Regions from separate parts of the [Micrococcus luteus] ATCC 49442 genome, predicted to be linked through region 1. Evidence: riboswitches for the same ligand, from Rfam matches in the RefSeq annotation. Region 1 holds a riboswitch; each other region holds the start of a gene.
What was found. A riboswitch is a leader RNA that binds a small molecule or an ion and turns the genes downstream of it on or off. The one in region 1 is predicted to bind S-adenosylmethionine.

Region 1 (5,825 bases):
CTTTTGCGTTTGTGGGTGAGCGGAGTGGATCTGTGGCCCGGAGGGCCGGGGCTGTGCCGGAAGTTGCGGGCGTCAATGCCCGTCGACACCCAGGCTGGCCAGGAGGGAGACGCGCAGCGTGGCGAGTTCTGCCGAGGCCCGGTCGCGGGGACGGCTGCCTGGCACATCAACGGTCCGCACGATCGTGGCGCCCTGGCCGCCGTCGGCAGTTCCGAGAACGATAATCCGGTCCGCCAGCTGCAATGCCTCGTCAACGTCGTGGGTGACCAGGAGCACTGTGGTGGGTTCGGCCTTGTGCACGTCCAGGAGCAGGTCCTGCATCTTGATGCGGGTCAGGGCGTCCAGCGCACCGAACGGTTCGTCGAGCAGCAGGACCCCGGGGTTGCGTGCCAGTGCCCGGGCCAGGGACGCGCGCTGGGCCATTCCGCCGGAGACCTCGCGGGGGCGGTGCTTGGCGAAACTGTCCAGGCCCACAAGTTCCAGCAGGCGGGACACCTTGGCTTTGCCTTCTTTGGCGCTGCAGCCGGTGGGCAGGCCGATGGCCACATTGGCCTGCAGGGTGTGCCAGGGGAGCAGCCGCGGTTCCTGGAAAGCAAACGCACAGCGGGGATCGATGCCCTGGACGGCGCTGTCCTGGATGACCACGGAACCGGCGCTCGGGGAGTCCAGGCCCGCGGCCGCGCGCAGCAGGGTTGATTTGCCGCAGCCGGACGGTCCCAGGATGGCCAGGACTTCCCCTGCTTCGACGTCGAAGGTGACGTCGCGCAGGACAGTGCGGGCGGCGTCGCCCGTCCCGAAGGTGCGGCGCAGACCGCGGAAGGACACAGGAAGTGCTGAGGAAGAGCCGGTGGTCTTGCCGGCACGCTCGGAAGTCAGGACTGCAGTCATGGGATCACTCCATCGGTCCTGGCAGTAGCACCCTACGGAGTCGAGCCTTTTTGCGGAGTGGTCAGTTCCGCTTACCCAAGGCTTTTTCCTTGCTATCAGCCTGTGCCGTGGGGGCGCCCGCTGACCAGGGTTGCTGCGGCTTCATCGATCCAGGTCTCTCGGCCGCTCGGGATGGTCACTTACCACTACACCCCATGTGAATCAAACAATCCAAATCCGGACTTGTAGTGTGTAATGTTCGTTCACATGCCATCCCGCCCCCTCGTGCCGGTCAAAAATTCGGCATGAGGAACTTTTGCAAAGCGGCGTAGGCTTGGGGCATGGGCCACACCAACGATCCTGCAGTCATAGAGCGCCTTATGCGAACCAAGGGGCGGTGGGCCATCGTCGGCCTGACCACCAACGAGTGGCGCGCCGCCTACGACACGTCCCTTTTTATCCGCGACAGGCTCGGGATGGAGATCATTCCCGTGAACCTGCCGGGCGACCCGGTGCACGGCGAAACCGGGTACCGCACCCTCGCGGATATCCCCGCCGAAAAGCAGCCCGTCGACGTCGTGGACTGCTTCGTTAATTCTCAGAAGGTCGGCGCTGTGGTTGACCAGGCCATTGCGGCCGGCGCCAAAGCCATCTGGATGCAGCTGGGCGTCATCGACGAGGCAGCAGCTGAGCGTGCGAAGGCCGCAGGACTGGATGTTGTGATGAACGTCTGCCCGGCGCAGCAGGCGTGGAAATACAACCTCTGACGGGGCGGATCCGCCCGGCCGGTAATCAGCGCTGCATCAGTCCCGGGTAGTGGCGTTCGGTGACATCCGGGTGGGCGCGCATCCTGCCCTTGAGCATGTTCAGGCCGAATGAGGCGAGCATCGGGTTGGTCGGATCGTCGGAGAGGCCGCGGGCCTGGGCCTTCAGCTCAGGCGGCAGCGGCACGGGATCGATCACGGCATCCAGGCGCGGGGACCAGAAGAACGGCACTGAATAGCGGTCCACGCCGGGCGGCGGAGCCTTGACCCGGTGGATGGTGGCCATCAGGTAGCCTTCGGTGGCTACCTCCAGCATCTCGCCGAGATTCACCACCAGCGCCCCCGGAATGGGTTCCACGGTGGCCCACTCGGTGGTTCCGTGCGGCAGCACTTCCAGCCCGCCCACCTCGTCCTGGAGCAGGAGGGTGACAAAACCGTAGTCCGCGTGTGAGCCCACACCCTGGTCGCCGGCAGCTTCCACCACGCCGCCAACGTAGTGCACCAGCTTGCCCATCCAGGCCGGCTCGTCGCCAAAGGGTTCGTCGAAGTGGTCCTCGGGCAGGCCGAGGGCCACGGCGATGCCGCGCAGGAGTTCCATGGCGACCTCGGACATCAGCTCGGCCCAGGCCATGGCCGCTGGCTCAAGCTCCGGCATTGCCTCGTCCGGCCAGAGGTTATGGCCCTGCAGGAGCCAATAAGGTTGATCCGCCGGATAGTCCACGACCGGCTCGCGTTCCGGCGAAAAGTCGATCTGCTCGCGGGCATCGGCCCTGCCCTGCGTGACTTCCGTGCCCATCCGCGTGTAGCCGCGGAAATGCGGCGACAGCCGGTTATCGAGCTTCATCCGCTCCTCAAGGGGCAGGTCGAAGAAGCGCTTGATGAGGGCCAGGAGCTCTTCGGCCTGGCCGGGAGCGGCGCCGTACCCAGTGATCTGGAAGAAGCCCACGTTATGGGCTGCGTCCCGCAGCTGGTCGATGAATTCCGGGCTGAAGGAACCGTACGGCTGGCGTGCGGTGCTCATGTCCAGAACGGGGATCGTGGCCTGGTCGGGTGACATCTTCGCAGACTAGCACCGGCTGGCTCTCTGTGGGGATCCTCACGTTGAGTAAGGTGTCTTCGCCTTACGGCTTGTGACGTTTTGGTTTTTTCAAAGGTGCCGCCCTGTGCCAGATTCGTTGCTGTAACCATCTCGAGCGGCTGAGAGACCTGGCTCTGTGACGCCGCAGCAACCCCCCTCCTTTTGTGGGCGGTGCTACTGCCAGGACCGATGGAGAACCTCAATGTTCCCGGTCTTGGGCGGCGAAAGCTGAGCCCTGATTCCGGGCTGCGGGTTTCCTCGGGTTAGCCCGGAGGAATTTATGAACGTACAGACTGGCAGCCGCGCGGCGGCCCAAGGACGTGGTGGCCTGTGATTGAGATCCAGAACGTCAGCACCTCATTCGGCTCGCCAAACGGCCGGTTCACGGCCGTTGATGATGTCAGCCTGCACATCCGGCGGGGCACCATCCAAGGCATCATCGGGTTCTCCGGAGCGGGGAAATCCACCCTGCTTCGCAACATTAATCTGCTTGAGCGCCCCACATCGGGCCGCGTCCTGGTGGACGGCGTGGACCTGTTGACTCTGTCCGATGCAGAGCTTCGCACGAAGCGGCACGACATCGGCATGATCTTCCAGCATTTCAACCTGCTCAACAACCTCACTGCGCAGGAGAACGTGGAGCTCTCGCTGAAGTTCGCCGGCGTCGGGAAAGCCGAGCGCCGCCGTCGTGCTGCCGAAACCCTGGCGATCGTGGACCTCAGCGATAAAGCGGGAACCTACCCGGCGAAACTGTCAGGCGGCCAGAAGCAGCGCGTGGCCATTGCCCGCGCCCTTGCCACCGAACCCAAGGTGCTGCTTTGCGATGAGCCGACGTCGGCCGTTGACCCGCGTACAACGGCCTCGGTCCTGCAGTACCTGGCCGACGTCAATGCAGAATTCGGCATCACGATCGTGGTGGTCACCCACGAGATGAACGTCATTAAAGCCATTGCCGACAATGTGGCCGTGATGGAAGGAGGCAAGGTAGTGGAGCAGTTCGACCTCAGCGAGCTGCAGCGCCCCGGCTTCCACCCGGCGACCCAGAGCGGCCGTTACCTGATCTCCGACGAGATCCAGCTTGACCGCTCCGCCCACGCCAAAGCCGTTTCGGAAGGCCTGCTCAATGTTTGACCGCATCCTGGAAGTCCTGCCCGAAATCGGCGTTGCCATGGGGCAGACGCTCACCATGCTGCTGGTGGCCATCCCCCTGGCGGTGCTTCTCGGCACACCCCTGGGCGTCCTGCTCTACACCATCGGCCCTAACGGGCTGAAGCACCGGCCCAGGCTGCACCGCACCCTGGACGGGCTCGTGAACCTGATCCGGTCTTTTCCGTTCCTGATCCTGCTTATTGCGATCATCCCCGTCACCAGGTTCATTGTGGGCACCACCATCGGCACGGCGGCCGTCATTGTCCCGCTGACCATCAACGCGATTCCCTATTTCGCCCGCTTTGTGGAACAGAACCTCAGCCAGCTCGGCAGCGGCGTGGTGGAAGCGGCCCGGTCCATGGGGGCCAGCCGGTCCCAGATCGTCCGCGACGTCCTGATCGTCGAGGCGAAGCCCGGTCTGGTCAGTTCCATCACCATCATGACCGTCAGCTTCATCTCCTACTCGGCGATGGCCGGCCTGGTGGGCGGCGGCGGAATCGGCGACTTTGCCATCCGCTATGGCTACTACCGCTATGAAACTCCGCTGATGATTACCGCCATAGTGCTGATGATCCTCCTGGTCACCATCGTCCAGCTGGGCGGATCGTACATCGCACGGCGCCTGGATAAGCGGCTCTGACCCTGCGCAGCACCCGCACGCACCCACTCCTGCCGAAAGACCTGCCATGACTTCAACACCCAGTAGCCGCTTTGACGGACCCCGCCCCCGTCTGCTGATCAGCGCGTTTGTGATGAACACGTCCAGCCACATCATGGGCGGCCAGTGGCGGCGCCCCGAGGCGCAGCAACACCGCTTTAACGAGCTTCCGCTCTGGATCGACCTGGCCCGCCAGCTCGAAGACGCCAAGTTTGATGCGATCTTCTTCGCCGACGTCGTGGGCCTTTACGGCGATTACGACGGCGGGTGGGCGTCACTGCTGAAAAAGGGCCTGCAGGTGCCGTCCAACGATCCGCTGATCCTGCTGTCCGCGCTCGCCGTGGGAACGAAGGACATCGGACTGGCCGCGACGTCGTCGGTCATCCAGAGCCACCCCTTCCAGTTCGCGCGGCAGATGTCCACTCTCGACCACCTCAGCGGCGGGCGGGTGGCCTGGAACATCGTCACCAGCGTGCTGGAGAACGCGCACCGGAACTTCAATGCCACTGAGCTGACCAAGCATGATGAACGCTACGACTGGGCAGACGAATACGTCGAAGCCGCCTACAAACTGTGGGAGGGTTCGTGGGAGGACGACGCCCTTCTCCTGGATAAGGAAAACGGCGTCCACGCCGACCCCGCAAAGGTCAGCAAGATCTACCACCGCGGGCCGCGGTATTCCATCGACGGGCCGCACCTCTCAGCGCCGTCACGGCAGCGCACCCCTGTGCTGTTCCAGGCAGGCAGTTCGGGCCGGGGACAGCAGTTCTGCGCCGCCAATGCGGAGGCCACATTTACCCTGGCGCCGAACACGGACGTGGCCGCGAAATACACCGCGGCCGTGCGCGAACAGGCCGTGGCCGCCGGCCGCCGGCCGGACGATGTGAAGTTCCTCCAGGGCATGCACTTCGTGGTGGGCGGCACCGAAGCCGAGGCCAACCGCAAAGCCGACGAGCTGGAGGAAAGCCTGGACATCGAGGCCCTGCTGGCCCACGTGGGCGGCGGGTTCGGCGTCGACCTCGGCGGCCTGCCGCTGGACACCCCGCTAGGTGACCTGGAAACCGAGGGCAGCCAGGGTCACCTGACCGCCATCCGGGCCTCCGTCCGCGGCGGCAACCCCACACTCCGGGACATTGCCCTCTACCGCAGCCGGGCCAACCGCGTGGTGGGGACGCCGGAGCAGATTGCCGACCGCCTCGAAGAGTGGCAGGACGCCGGAATCGACGGGATCAACATCATCAACCAGACCATCCCTGGCTCGTACACCGATTTCATCGAGGGTGTCCTGCCCGAACTGCGGCGCCGCGGC
Region 2 (5,825 bases), 850 kb from region 1:
GCCGGGCACTGGCCCGTCAGGCTTTGGCGAAGGTTGAGGAGAGCGCCAGGGGCCTGGGTTTGCCGGAGCTGGTGCTGCAGACCGGGATCCTGCAGCCGGAAGCCATCGCGCTCTACTCCCGCGAAGGCCGGAGCCGCATTCCGGGCTTTGGCCCCTACGCCGGCGACCACGGCAGCGTCTGCTTCAGGAAGGCACTGGACGGGCAATGAGCACGACAACAACAGTCGCCAGGTACCGGGTCCGCCCGGCCCGTGCGAACGAAGTCGAAGACGTGGGAGGGCTGACCTTCGAACGCTTCGGGCACCGCCAGCCTGCTCCCGTCCGGGTCACCACTTGCCCGCCAGGCCACAGACGGTGAAACCGAAGTCCGCCTCCTGGCAGTCCTGCCGGGAGCGCGGGGCTCCGGAGTCTGGTGGAAGCTGTTGGAGAGGCGTCGCGCTGTCCCGCCCCGTCGGCGGCTGGCGGTCTACACCCTGGAGTTGCCCTGTCGTTCGAGAGACGCGCCCTTTGCCGGCCGCGGCTTAAGCTGGAAGGACACAATGAGAGGCGTTATACCGTGAACAGCTTGTTTTTCTGGATCATCATCCTGTCGTTTGTGATACCCATGGCGATGCGGATGTACCGGAAGTCTGTCAACAAACGGAACCAGGGCCAGGGCTTCTCCGGGGGCTACCCCGGCCAGTATCCGGGACAGCAAAACCGGCAGCCCCGCGACGGCTATACACAACAGGACTACATGAGCGGCGGCTTCCGCCAGATTATGAGCCCGCAGCCCCTGCCGCCGAGCGAGCCGCTGCCTCCCATGAATCCCGTCCCGCCCCTGGATCAGCAGTACCCGGGCCAGCAGTATCCCGGCCAGCAGTACGGGGATTCTCAGCAATACGGGCAGCCCCAGTTCGGGCAGCCCCAGCCGGGCCCGAGCGCAGAAGCGCCCACGGCGCCCGCTGCCCCCGGAACTCCCCCGCCGCCGTCGGCCCCGCAGGGCTACCGCGCCCGGAAGCTCGCCGAACTGGACCAGCAGTACAGCAACGGTGAGCTGGCCATGGAGGAATACATGAAACGCCGCTCCGACATCATGAACGGCTGATCCGGGGCACGACGCTGATGCCGGCCAGGACGCCGACTCCTGCCGGAAGCTAGACCAGCCGGATCCTAGACCAGGAACGTGCTCCGCAGCTGACTGCCCAGCTGGCCGATTTCGGTCAGGAAGCCGTCATGGCCGATGGGGGCCTCGATGACGTGGACATCCACGTCACCCGGGAGCGCATCGGCCAGTTCGCGGGACTGCGACGGGAAGTACAACCGGTCGCTGTCCACGGCTGCGACGAAGAACCTGGCGGTAGCGCGGCTGAGCGCCTCGTCCAATGAGCCGCGCCCGCGGGTGACATCGTGGCTCATCAGGGCATCGGTCAGGGCGATGTAACTGTTGGCGTCGAACCGGCTGACCAGTTTCTTGCCCTGGTGGTCCAGGTAGCTTTCCACCTGGTAGCGGCCACGCTCCCCCAGCGCCGCGGCTCGAAGCGGCGATTCCGGGAGCTGCGCCGAGCGCCCGAACCGGCCGTCGAATTCCTCCGCGGAGCGGTAGGTGATGTGGGCGATCCGCCGGGCCAGGGCCAGTCCGTCCTCGGGCAGCGGACCGCCGTAGTAGTCGCCGTCGTTGAAATTGATATCCTGGCGGATGGCCAGTGTCTGGGCCTGGGCGAAGGCGATCTGTTCAGCCGTGCTCGCGGCCCCCACGGAAATAACAGCGCAGCGCTGCACCCGTTCCGGATAACTGACTGCCCACTCCAGGGCACGGGCTCCGCCCATGGAGCCTCCCAGCACGGCGAACCAGCTATGGATGCCCAGCTGGTCAGCCAGCCGCGCCTCAGCGGCCGTTGTATCGCGCAGCGTCACCAGCGGAAACCGGGAGCCCCAGGGTTTTCCGTCCGGCGCCTCCGACGACGGCCCGGTGGACCCGTAGCAGCCGCCCAGAATATTGATCGAGACCACAAAGAATCGGTAAGTATCCACTGGTGCACCCGGTCCGGCGAGCTGTTCCCACCAACCGGGCTCGTCACTGTCGCCGCGCGTCACGTGGGTGCTGCCGGTCAGGGCATGCTCAATCAGGACAGCGTTGGAGCCGTCAGCGTTCAGCGTTCCCCACGTTTCGTACGCCAGGGTGACCTCGGGAAGGTAACCGCCGGCCTCGAGCTGCAGGGCGCCAACGGTGGCATAGCGCACTACGCCGTTTCCGGGAGCCGCTGTTCGGGAGATGGTGATCGTCATGGAAAGGACCTCTTCTACGCGCTTGCCTGCCGTCAATTGACCGGCAGGCCAGGTCCTCACCCGGGGCACCCCGCCACGAAAGAGGGTTGCCGGCCAGCAAGCCGGGGCTGTCGCTGGCACTCATGACCTTCCATGAGTGTACGAAACAGCCCCGGCCTATGGCCAAGCGTGTGACTGGTTGTGACTTTCGGGTGATTACTCCCCGGGCCCGCCCCCGGTGGCATCCTTGGCCGCCCGGAAGCCTGCTTCGAGGTCGGCGATGATGTCGTCGATGTGTTCGATGCCCACCGACAGCCGGACCAGCCCGGGCGTCACACCCGCGATGGCCTGCTGCTCGGCCGAGAGCTGGCTGTGCGTGGTGGATGCCGGGTGGATGACCAGGGACCGGACGTCCCCGATGTTGGCCACGTGCGAGTGGAGCTCCAGGGCGTCCACAAAGCGCTTGCCCGCTTCCGCCCCGCCGGCCAGGATGAACCCCACCACCGCGCCGGTACCCTTGGGGCCGTACTTGCGGCCCCGTTCGTACCAGGGGCTGGACGGCAGGCCCGCGTAGGCGACCGATTCGACGTCGTCCCTTGCCTCCAGCCACTGCGCAACGTGGACGGCGTTGGCGACGTGCCGTTCCACGCGCAGGCTGAGCGTCTCCAGCCCTTGGGCAATCAGGAAGGCGTTGAACGGGGACACTGCCGAGCCGAGGTCCCGAAGCAGCTGGACGCGCGCCTTCAGGATGTAGGACAGGTTGGCGCCGAGCGCCCCGCCGGCGCCAAGATCCTTGGCATAGACGAGTCCGTTGTACGTGGGATCGGGGGTGTTGAAGCCCGGGAACCGTGCGGGGTCCTTGCCGAAGTCAAACTTGCCGGAGTCTACGATCACGCCGGCGATTGCGGAGCCGTGCCCGCCCAGGTACTTGGTGGCCGAATGGACCACGATGTCCGCGCCCCATTCGAGGGGGCGGATCAGATAGGGCGTGGAGAGCGTGTTGTCCACGATCAGCGGCACACCGGCGTCGTGGGCGGCCTGCGACACGCCTTCGATGTCCAGCACGTCCTGGCGCGGGTTGGACACCACTTCGGCGAAGAAGAGCTTGGTGTTGGGCTGCACGGCGTCGCGCCAGTGGTCAAGATTGTCCGGGTCCGCCACAAACGTTACAGAGATGCCGAACTTCTTCAGCGTGTGCGCCAGCAGGTTGTACGTGCCGCCGTAGAGGCTCGGACTGGCCACCACATGGTCACCTGCTTCGGCAATGTTCAGGATGGCAAACGTTTCGGCGGCCTGCCCGGAACTCAGCAGCAACGCGGCGAGACCACCCTCCAGGCTGGCGATGCGCTGCTCCACCGCGTCCTGCGTGGGGTTGCCGATGCGGGTATAGATCGGCGCAAGTTCGGCAAGGGCAAACCGGTTGGCGGCGCTTTCTGCGCTGGGGAAGACGAACGACGTCGTCTGGTAGATCGGGAGGGCACGGGCACCTGTGGCACTGTCCGGCTCCTGGCCAGCGTGGATCTGGCGGGTTTCGAAAGACCATCCGTTCGACATTCAATGCTCCTTGACGTGGTGTGGCACTGCTCGGTTGCGTTCAGCATAGGAAGACTTCCCGACAGGGAACATGATTGTGACGAAGGTGGTCAAAAGGCTGTCTCCGGTGTCCCGGTGCCGGATTTTCCTCAACGGCCGCAACACAAAATCCCAGTAAGGCTACCCTTAGCTGAGAGGCTCATCACAAAGTGCCAAGATGATGGCATGCGCATGGATCACGTCTCTTACGCCTGTGAACAAGATGGCCTCGTTGCCACCACCGAACGTATTTCGTCCGCCCTCGGCGTTGAAGCCGTGAAGGGTGGAGTGCACCCCCGTTTCGGAACCCGGAACATGATCATTCCCCTCGCCGGACACAAATACCTGGAAGTTGTGGAGGTCCTGAACCACCCGGCCTCGGACAAGGCTCCCTTCGGGCAGGCAGTCCGGGCACGGTCCGAAGCCGGCGGCGGCTGGATGGGCTGGTGCGTCGAAGTGGACGATCTCGCCCCCTTCGAGGAACGCCTGGGCCGTGCGGCGGTCAACGGCAACCGCAAGTTCCCGGACGGCCGCGAGCTGATCTGGAAGCAGATCGGCATCCTTGGCCTGATCGCGGACCCGCAGGTTCCGTACATGCTCAAGTGGGAGGGCGACCCCGCCCTCCACCCGTCGAATGCTTACGAAAGCAACGTCAAGATGAGCTGCCTGACCATCGCCGGCTCTGCCGAGCGCGTTACTGAGTGGCTCGGGGAACCCGTGGAGAAGCCGCTGGAGGACGTCGCTGTTGAGTGGGTCGCTCCCAAGGGCACCCCCGGCATCCTGTCCGTAACCTTCGAAACCGCCACCGGGGCCGTCACCATCTGACGGTTCCACCCTGACCGAATCCCTACCCTCCCGGGCAGCGCCGCCCGGACAATAACTTCGGCCGCCTTCAGCGGGTGTCAACGACGCCACCCGCTGACGGCGGCCGAATCGCTTTAAGCCCGGAGCCGCTTCTCATCAGCCCAGTGCGGCCCTTGGGTCAGCCCAGGCCCACTGCCCTGCCGAACAGGCTGAAGCCAACAAACGCCACGATGTCCAGCAGTGCGTGCGCGATCACCAGCGGCATCACCCGCTTGGTCCGTGTGTACAGCCAGGCGAACACCACCCCCATCACCACGTTGCCGATGAACGGCCCGAAGCCCTGGTACAGGTGATAGGTGCCCCGGAGCAGGGAGCTCGTGACAATGGCCAGGGGCACGCTCCAGCCGAACTTGCCGAAGCGGTCCAGGAGGTAGCCCACCACAATGACCTCCTCCACCACGGCATGCCGCAGGGCGGAGAGAATCAGGACCGGAATGGTCCACCAGTGGGCATCCAGTGCGCTGGGAATGATGGCGGTGGTGATCCCGAGTGCCCGGCCGGCGGCGTAAAGGCCGAGGGAGGGAATCCCGATCAGTGCTGCGAGGCCCAGGCCCTGCAGCAGGTCCCGGCCCGGCCTGGTGAAGTTGAACCCGAGTTTCTGGAAGGCCGAACCGCCGTGTTTGTCCGCACCAGTTCCGGGCTGCCGCTGGTCCGTGAGGAAATAGATGACCAGCAGCACGGGCACCAGGGCAAAGACAATGTCCAGCAACTGGTAAGTGAGGTCGAAATACTCGCGGGAGCTCCGCGACTGGTTCAGCGTTGAGGTTCCCTCCGCCAGTGGCGCCCGCGACATCTTGTCGAGCAGTTGAACAACGGAGTACACGGCGGACTGCCCAAGGGACAGTCCCAGGACAATCCAGACTTCGATCCGCAGCCGACGGCGGGAGGGAACCAACATGGTTCCATCTTGCCTGTTGCGGCTGGTTCTTTGCTGATTACTGAATGCCCGGCCCGCCGGGCACACCAAGGTGAGAGAGCGTTCGCCAAAAACCCACATCAAGTGAGAGAGCGTCCGGAGTTGGACACTTATGCTTGGGGCTTATGAGCGCGCCAGGGAAAATCATCATGATCCGGCACGGCCAGTCAACGGCCAACGTCGATACCTCCATCTACAACAGGGTCCCGGACTACCGGATACCGCT
Region 3 (5,825 bases), 2.4 Mb from region 1:
CGCGCCGGCGGTGCCGGGCGTGTTGGGAGCCCAGTGGGGGTATACACGGGTGTCGTTGGCCGGAACCCAGCGGCCCGAATCCACCACATAGTCCCAGCCCAGGCCCGTGCGGCGGAGCTGTTCCAGGCCGGCGAGGAGCCGCTGGGCATCCTCCAGCCGGGAGCCCACACCGAAGCTGGCGCGCAGCGAACCGGATGGCAGGCCGAGGCGCTTCAGCAGCGGGTGCGCGCAGAAGCGGCCGTCCCGCAGGCCCACGCCGTGCTCGGCCGACAGATACGCGGCAACCAGTCCGGCGTCGTAACCGGCCACCGAGAAGTTCACCACGCCGATGGTGCCGGTGCCGGGGTCGGTGTCCGAGAAGATCTGGTGGACCGTCACACCGTCGATCTTTTGCAGCCCGTCCACCAGGTAGGACCGGATGCCCGCCTCATGGGCGTGCCAGCGGTCCTGGTCCAGCGACGCGATGACCTGCGTGGCGCGGGCCAGCGTGGCCGCACCCAGGACGTTGGGGGAGCCGCCCTCGTGGCGGGCCGGGCCGGTGGCCCAGCTGACGCCGTCGAGCCTTGCCTCACGGACGGCGCCGCCGCCTGCCAGGTGCGGGGTGCCGGCGTCGAGCCAGTCGGTGCGGCCCACCAGGACGCCCGCACCGAACGGCGCGTAGAGCTTGTGGCCGGAGAAGGCCAGGTAATCGACGTCGTCTGCGGTGATGTTGATGCGCCGGTGCGGTGCGAGCTGCGCCGCATCCACCACGATGCGCGCACCGTACTCATGCGCCAGGGCGGCGAGGGTGCGGACGGGCAGGATTTCGCCGGTGACGTTGGAGGCTCCCGTGACAGCGAGCAGGCTGACCTGGCCCTGCTGCAGTTCGGTACGGAGCGCCTCGACGGTTCCCGCGATGGTGGGTGCCGCTACAACGCTGCGGTGCGGTACTCCCTGCCATGGCAGGAGGTTGGCGTGGTGCTCGATATCGAGGTAGAGGACGTCGCCGGCGGGGCGTCCCTCCGTGTGCGGCAGACACCCGGCGAGCAGGTTCAGCGAATCTGTGGTGTTCCGGGTGAAGATGACAGAATCGTCGGCGCGGCCGCCCACAAAATCCCGGACGATGTTGCGGGCGTTTTCATACACCGACGTGCTGATCTGCGATGCGTAGCCGGCCCCGCGGTGAACGCTGGCGTAGAACGGCAGGATCTCGTTGAGGTAGGCCGAGACCACCGAAAGGGCGGGGGCAGATGCACCGTAGTCCAGGTTGGCGTAGCGGACGTGGCCGCCCTGGATCAGCGGGGCCTGGATTTCGGCGCCGGTGACGGCGGAAAGGGGGCGTCCCGCAATGGCGGCCAGCTCGCTGGAAATGGCTGCGCTTGTGGTGTTCTGGATGGCGGGGGAGACGGTGGCAGTTGTCACGGAGACCTCACTTGAAAAGGACTCCCGATACCGGGAATCCGCGCTTGCCGGGTCCGTTCCGGACCGGCCTGGTCGTCACCCGGGGCACCCCGCCGCGAATGGAGGGTTGCCGGCCAGCAAACCGGGGTTTAGCGCTGGCACTCGTGACCTGTTAAAGAGCGTAGGACATCGCCGCCGCCGTCGAAAAGCCCAGCCCAATGTTAAGTACTTTGTTACGCGCATTCCGGAATTGGCGGATTAGCCGAAGATGCAAACGGCGGGCACCCCCAAAAGGAGGTACCCGCCGTCGATAATTCGGAATTACTTACCTACAACAGATCGTCCAGGCCGGGGTTAAGCCGTTTGAGGACCTCGGAGTGCAGGATCGAGTTAGTGGCAAGCGCGTTGCCGCCGAACGGACCGTCCTGCCCCTCCAGCGAGGTGAAGCGGCCGCCGGCCTCCACCACAATGGGCACCAGGGCAGCCATGTCGTACAGGTTCAGCTCCGGCTCGCAGGCGATGTCCACGGAGCCCTCCGCCACCATGCAGTAGGACCAGAAATCGCCGTAAGCCCGGGTGCGCCAGACGTCCTCGGTCAGGCCGAGGAATTCGTCCAGGTTGCCGCGTTCCTTCCAGCCGCCCAGGCTCGAGTAGGACAGCGAGGCGTCGGCAAGGTTGGACACGTTCGAGACGCGGAGACGGGTCGCAGCGGCGAGGGACCTGCCCATATACGCGCCCGCACCCTTTGCCGCCCACCAGCGCTTGCCCAGCGCCGGTGCACTGACCACGCCTACAACCGGTTCGCCCTCGTCCACGAGGGCGATCAGGGTAGCCCACACGGGGACGCCCCGGACAAAGTTCTTGGTGCCGTCGATCGGATCAATGATCCACCGGCGTGATCCGTGTCCGGAGCTGCCGAATTCCTCACCGAGCACGGCATCCCGGGGACGGGAACGGGACAGTTGGCCGCGAATGGCCTCCTCGGCCGACTTGTCCGCATCAGTGACCGGCGTCAGGTCCGGCTTGGTTTCGATGTGCAGGTCCAGCGCCTTGAAGCGGCTCATGGTCTGGTCATCCACGGAATCAGCCAGCACATGGGCCAGGCGGAGGTCATCGTTGTAGCTCGAAGCGGATTGGATCATGGTTCCAAACTACCGTCTAACGGCGGCGTGGTTGGGGAGGTCAGCTTCCTGGCGCTAGCTGATGCTACCCAGTTCCTTGGTTTCCTGGCCTTCCAGCCGCGGGTCCGAGCCCAGCAGCCGCCGCAGGGACATAAGACGGGCCGGTCCGGTGGGACCGGCCTTCCCCTCGGCCACCCACGAGTCCAGCCCGCAGTTGACGGCGGCGGCGTTGTGTTTGCAGCCCCGCTCGCAGGCATCCGTGCCCGGTTCCAGGTCCGGGAAGGACCGCAGGATCCGGTCCGGGTCCACGTGCGCCAAGCCGAACGAACGGATGCCTGGGGTGTCGATGATCCAGCTGCCCGCAGGCGCGCCCGTCAGTTTCAGGGCAAGGGCCGACGACGATGTGTGGCGGCCGCGGCCGGTCACCGCGTTCACGCCGCCGGTCGCCCGTTCGGCGCCGGTGAGTGCGTTGACCATGGTGGACTTGCCCACGCCGGAATGGCCCAGCATGACCGACACCTTGCCCTCGAGGTACGCGCGGAGCTGCGAAACTGCATCACTGTTCAGGCGGGCCGAGAGGCCGTCATCGGAGCGGGCATCAATGCCCGAGGCCGCGGAGTCCGACGTGCGGCTGATGATTACCGGGAAGTCCAGGTGCTCATAGTTGGACAACAGTTCCGCGGGATCCTTGACATCCGCTTTGGTGACGAGCAGCAGCGGCTCGATGCCGGCGTCGTAGGCTGCCACCAGGGCGCGGTCGATAAACCCGGTGCGCGGCTCCGGGTTCGCTGCGGCCACCACCACAACCAGCTGATCGGCGTTGGCCACCACCGCACGCTCGATCGGATCCGTGTCATCGGCGCTGCGCCGCAGCAACGTGCGGCGGTCCTGGATCCGGACCAGCCGGGCCAGGGTGTCGGGCTCGCCGGAGACGTCCCCCACCAGGGACACGAAGTCGCCGGCCACCACGGGGGACCGGCGCAGTTCACGGGCCCGCGCTGCGATGATGATCCGCTCATCGCCCGAGTCCTCGCCCACGACGGCGGTGTAGCGGCCCCGGTCCACGGTAATGATGCGGCCCGTGACGGCGTCGTCGTGGCTGGGGCGGTCTTTGGTGCGGGGCCTTGAACCCTTTTTGCTGGGCCGGATCCGGACGTCGGATTCGTCCCAGGAATCAGTGCTGCGGGCCACCGCTGGAACCTTCCGCTCCGTCACCGGACGCGTTGCCCTGCGCCAGCATGTCGGCCCACATCTGCGGGAACTCCGGCATGGTTTTGGCGGTGGTGGCGATGTCCTGCACTTCGATGCCCGGCACGGCCAGGCCCAGGATGGCTCCGGCTGTGGCCATCCGGTGGTCCGCGTACGTGTGTACGACGCCGGCACGCAGCGTGGCCGGGCGGATCACCAGTCCATCGCTGGTTTCCTCGGCGTCGCCGCCGAGCCGGTTGATTTCGGTGACCAAGGCTGCCAGACGGTCCGTCTCGTGGCCGCGCAGATGGGCGATGCCGGTCAGCCGGGATGGTCCGCTGGCCAAGGCACAAAGGGCCGCCAGCGTGGGCGCGAGCTCGCTGGTCTCGTGAAAATCAGCGCCCTTGATCTCAGGGCCGCCTGTCACAGTCAGGACGCCGTCAGTCAGGCTGACGGTCGCGCCCATGTCCGCCAGGATGCTGCGCCAGAGATCCCCGACCTGGGTAGTTCCTGTGGGCCAGTTCGGGATCCTCACAGTACCCCGTGTGGCCAAAGCCGCGGCCAGGAACGGACCCGCGTTGGAGAGGTCCTGTTCTATCCGCTGGTCAAAGGCACGGATGGGTCCGGGGGACACCACCCAGTGGTTCGGGACGGAATCGTCCACCGACACACCCACGCCGCGCAGGACCGCCACCGTCATGTTGATGTGGTCCAGGCTGGGCACCGTATCACCCGCGTGCTCCAGGTGCAGCCCTTCGGTGAACCGCGCACCCACCAGCAGGAGGGCAGAAACGAACTGGGATGACGCGCTGGCGTCAATCACCAGGTGGCCGCCCCGGACTTCCCCGGTGCCCTCAACGGTGAACGGCAGTGCGGAGGGGGTGCCGCCGTCGCCCGCTGTCACGTGCACGCCGAGCCCCTGAAGCGCCTCAATGATGGGGCCCATGGGACGCTTGCGCGCGTGCGGGTCGCCGTCGAAAACGCCCGCACCCTTCCGCAGCGCCGCAAGCGGCGGCACGAAACGCATCACTGTTCCAGCCAGGCCGCAGTCAATGTGCGTCCGTGACGACGGCGCCGCCTGGCTCAGGGGCGTCACCTCAAGGTCCGGCCCGAACGCCCCGTCACCCGGCACCTCGGTAATGGTGGCGCCCAAGTTGCGGAGCGCGTCAATCATCAGGGCGGAGTCGCGGGAATGCAGCGGCGCCCGCAGCCGCGAAGGTCCGTCGGCCAGCGCGGCCAGCACCAGGAACCTGTTGGTCAGCGACTTCGAACCAGGCACCGTGACAGTGGCGTTGATCGGACGGCCAGCAAACGGGGCAGGCCAGTTCGGAACTGTTTCAGTGGAAGGTTGCGGATCAGCTGCGGGCAGGGTGGAACCGGTCATGCGTCCTTACGCCCCCGTTGCGTGCACGGCGCGGCGGACGGCCTTGTCGGCCTCGTGAATCTTCTTGCCGGTGGTCTTCCGGGCCACCGCAGCAGTTTTCCGCGCGTCGGCAGCGATGTGCTCGGCGCGCCAGGCGAGGCCCGGCTTACCGGCGGTGTCCACGGACGCAAGCAGGGCGCCGCCGCTCAGCGAAACGTTCTTGAGGAGCTGGTTGCGGCGCGCGTCGCGGCCTTCCTTGGTGCTGATGTCCGCGCTGCGCCATTCCACAAAGGTGTTCAGCAGCGAAATGACAGTCAGCAGCGTGGCGGAGAGGCGGCTGAACTTGCCCAGGCCGAACAGAAGGCCGGCACCCACCTGCGTGCCGCCGATCACCCGCGCCAGCATCTTCTCGTCCGCCTGGAACGGTAGCGATGCAGCGGCCTTCTGCAGCAGCGGTGAGAGCTGCGTGGCGGTGTCGTCTGCGTTCTTGAGCTTATCCAATCCTGCGATGACGAAACTGGAAGCCAGCATGGGCCGGGCGAGGGTGCGGACAAAGGACATGAATTTCCTCCTGGGTGGACGAACCGCGTCGGGTGCGGCGGAGTCCGTTCTAGTCTTGCACTTTTGGGGAATATTTGCCTGCCGCTCAGGGTTATCGATTTCAGGTCCCCGGGACGGCCGTAGCCGTAGCTTGCTGGATTTTGCCTGGCACGTGCTGACCTGATTCGTGTTGGTCTTGATGAGAGTGGAGTCGCGCTTGAGGTTGTTGAAGG

Region 2: linked by a shared signal. The riboswitch ahead of metX (homoserine O-acetyltransferase MetX) and the one ahead of GUV69_RS11805 (methionine ABC transporter ATP-binding protein) in region 1 are both predicted to bind S-adenosylmethionine.
Region 3: linked by a shared signal. The riboswitch ahead of GUV69_RS01060 (aminotransferase class V-fold PLP-dependent enzyme) and the one ahead of GUV69_RS11805 (methionine ABC transporter ATP-binding protein) in region 1 are both predicted to bind S-adenosylmethionine.

What each region holds. Positions count from the first base shown of each region.
Region 1 covers NZ_JAAAXP010000001.1:2,608,946-2,614,770, reverse strand. Annotated here, with positions in the region: gene GUV69_RS11820 (ABC transporter ATP-binding protein) at 73-888, opposite strand; gene GUV69_RS11815 (CoA-binding protein) at 1,209-1,634, shown strand; gene GUV69_RS11810 (isopenicillin N synthase family dioxygenase) at 1,660-2,688, opposite strand; SAM riboswitch class I at 2,813-2,905, shown strand; gene GUV69_RS11805 (methionine ABC transporter ATP-binding protein) at 3,040-3,840, shown strand; gene GUV69_RS11800 (methionine ABC transporter permease) at 3,833-4,498, shown strand; gene GUV69_RS11795 (LLM class flavin-dependent oxidoreductase) at 4,545-5,825, shown strand, end outside.
Region 2 covers NZ_JAAAXP010000001.1:1,758,665-1,764,489, forward strand. Annotated here, with positions in the region: gene GUV69_RS07955 (GNAT family N-acetyltransferase) at 1-209, shown strand, start outside; gene GUV69_RS07960 (hypothetical protein) at 557-1,087, shown strand; gene metX (homoserine O-acetyltransferase MetX) at 1,153-2,268, opposite strand; SAM riboswitch class IV at 2,282-2,396, opposite strand; gene GUV69_RS07970 (bifunctional o-acetylhomoserine/o-acetylserine sulfhydrylase) at 2,464-3,801, opposite strand; gene GUV69_RS07975 (VOC family protein) at 4,006-4,644, shown strand; gene GUV69_RS07980 (CPBP family intramembrane glutamic endopeptidase) at 4,802-5,581, opposite strand; gene GUV69_RS07985 (histidine phosphatase family protein) at 5,725-5,825, shown strand, end outside.
Region 3 covers NZ_JAAAXP010000001.1:229,230-235,054, forward strand. Annotated here, with positions in the region: gene GUV69_RS01060 (aminotransferase class V-fold PLP-dependent enzyme) at 1-1,401, opposite strand, end outside; SAM riboswitch class IV at 1,437-1,550, opposite strand; gene hisN (histidinol-phosphatase) at 1,710-2,522, opposite strand; gene rsgA (ribosome small subunit-dependent GTPase A) at 2,577-3,692, opposite strand; gene aroA (3-phosphoshikimate 1-carboxyvinyltransferase) at 3,676-5,073, opposite strand; gene GUV69_RS01080 (DoxX family protein) at 5,080-5,613, opposite strand.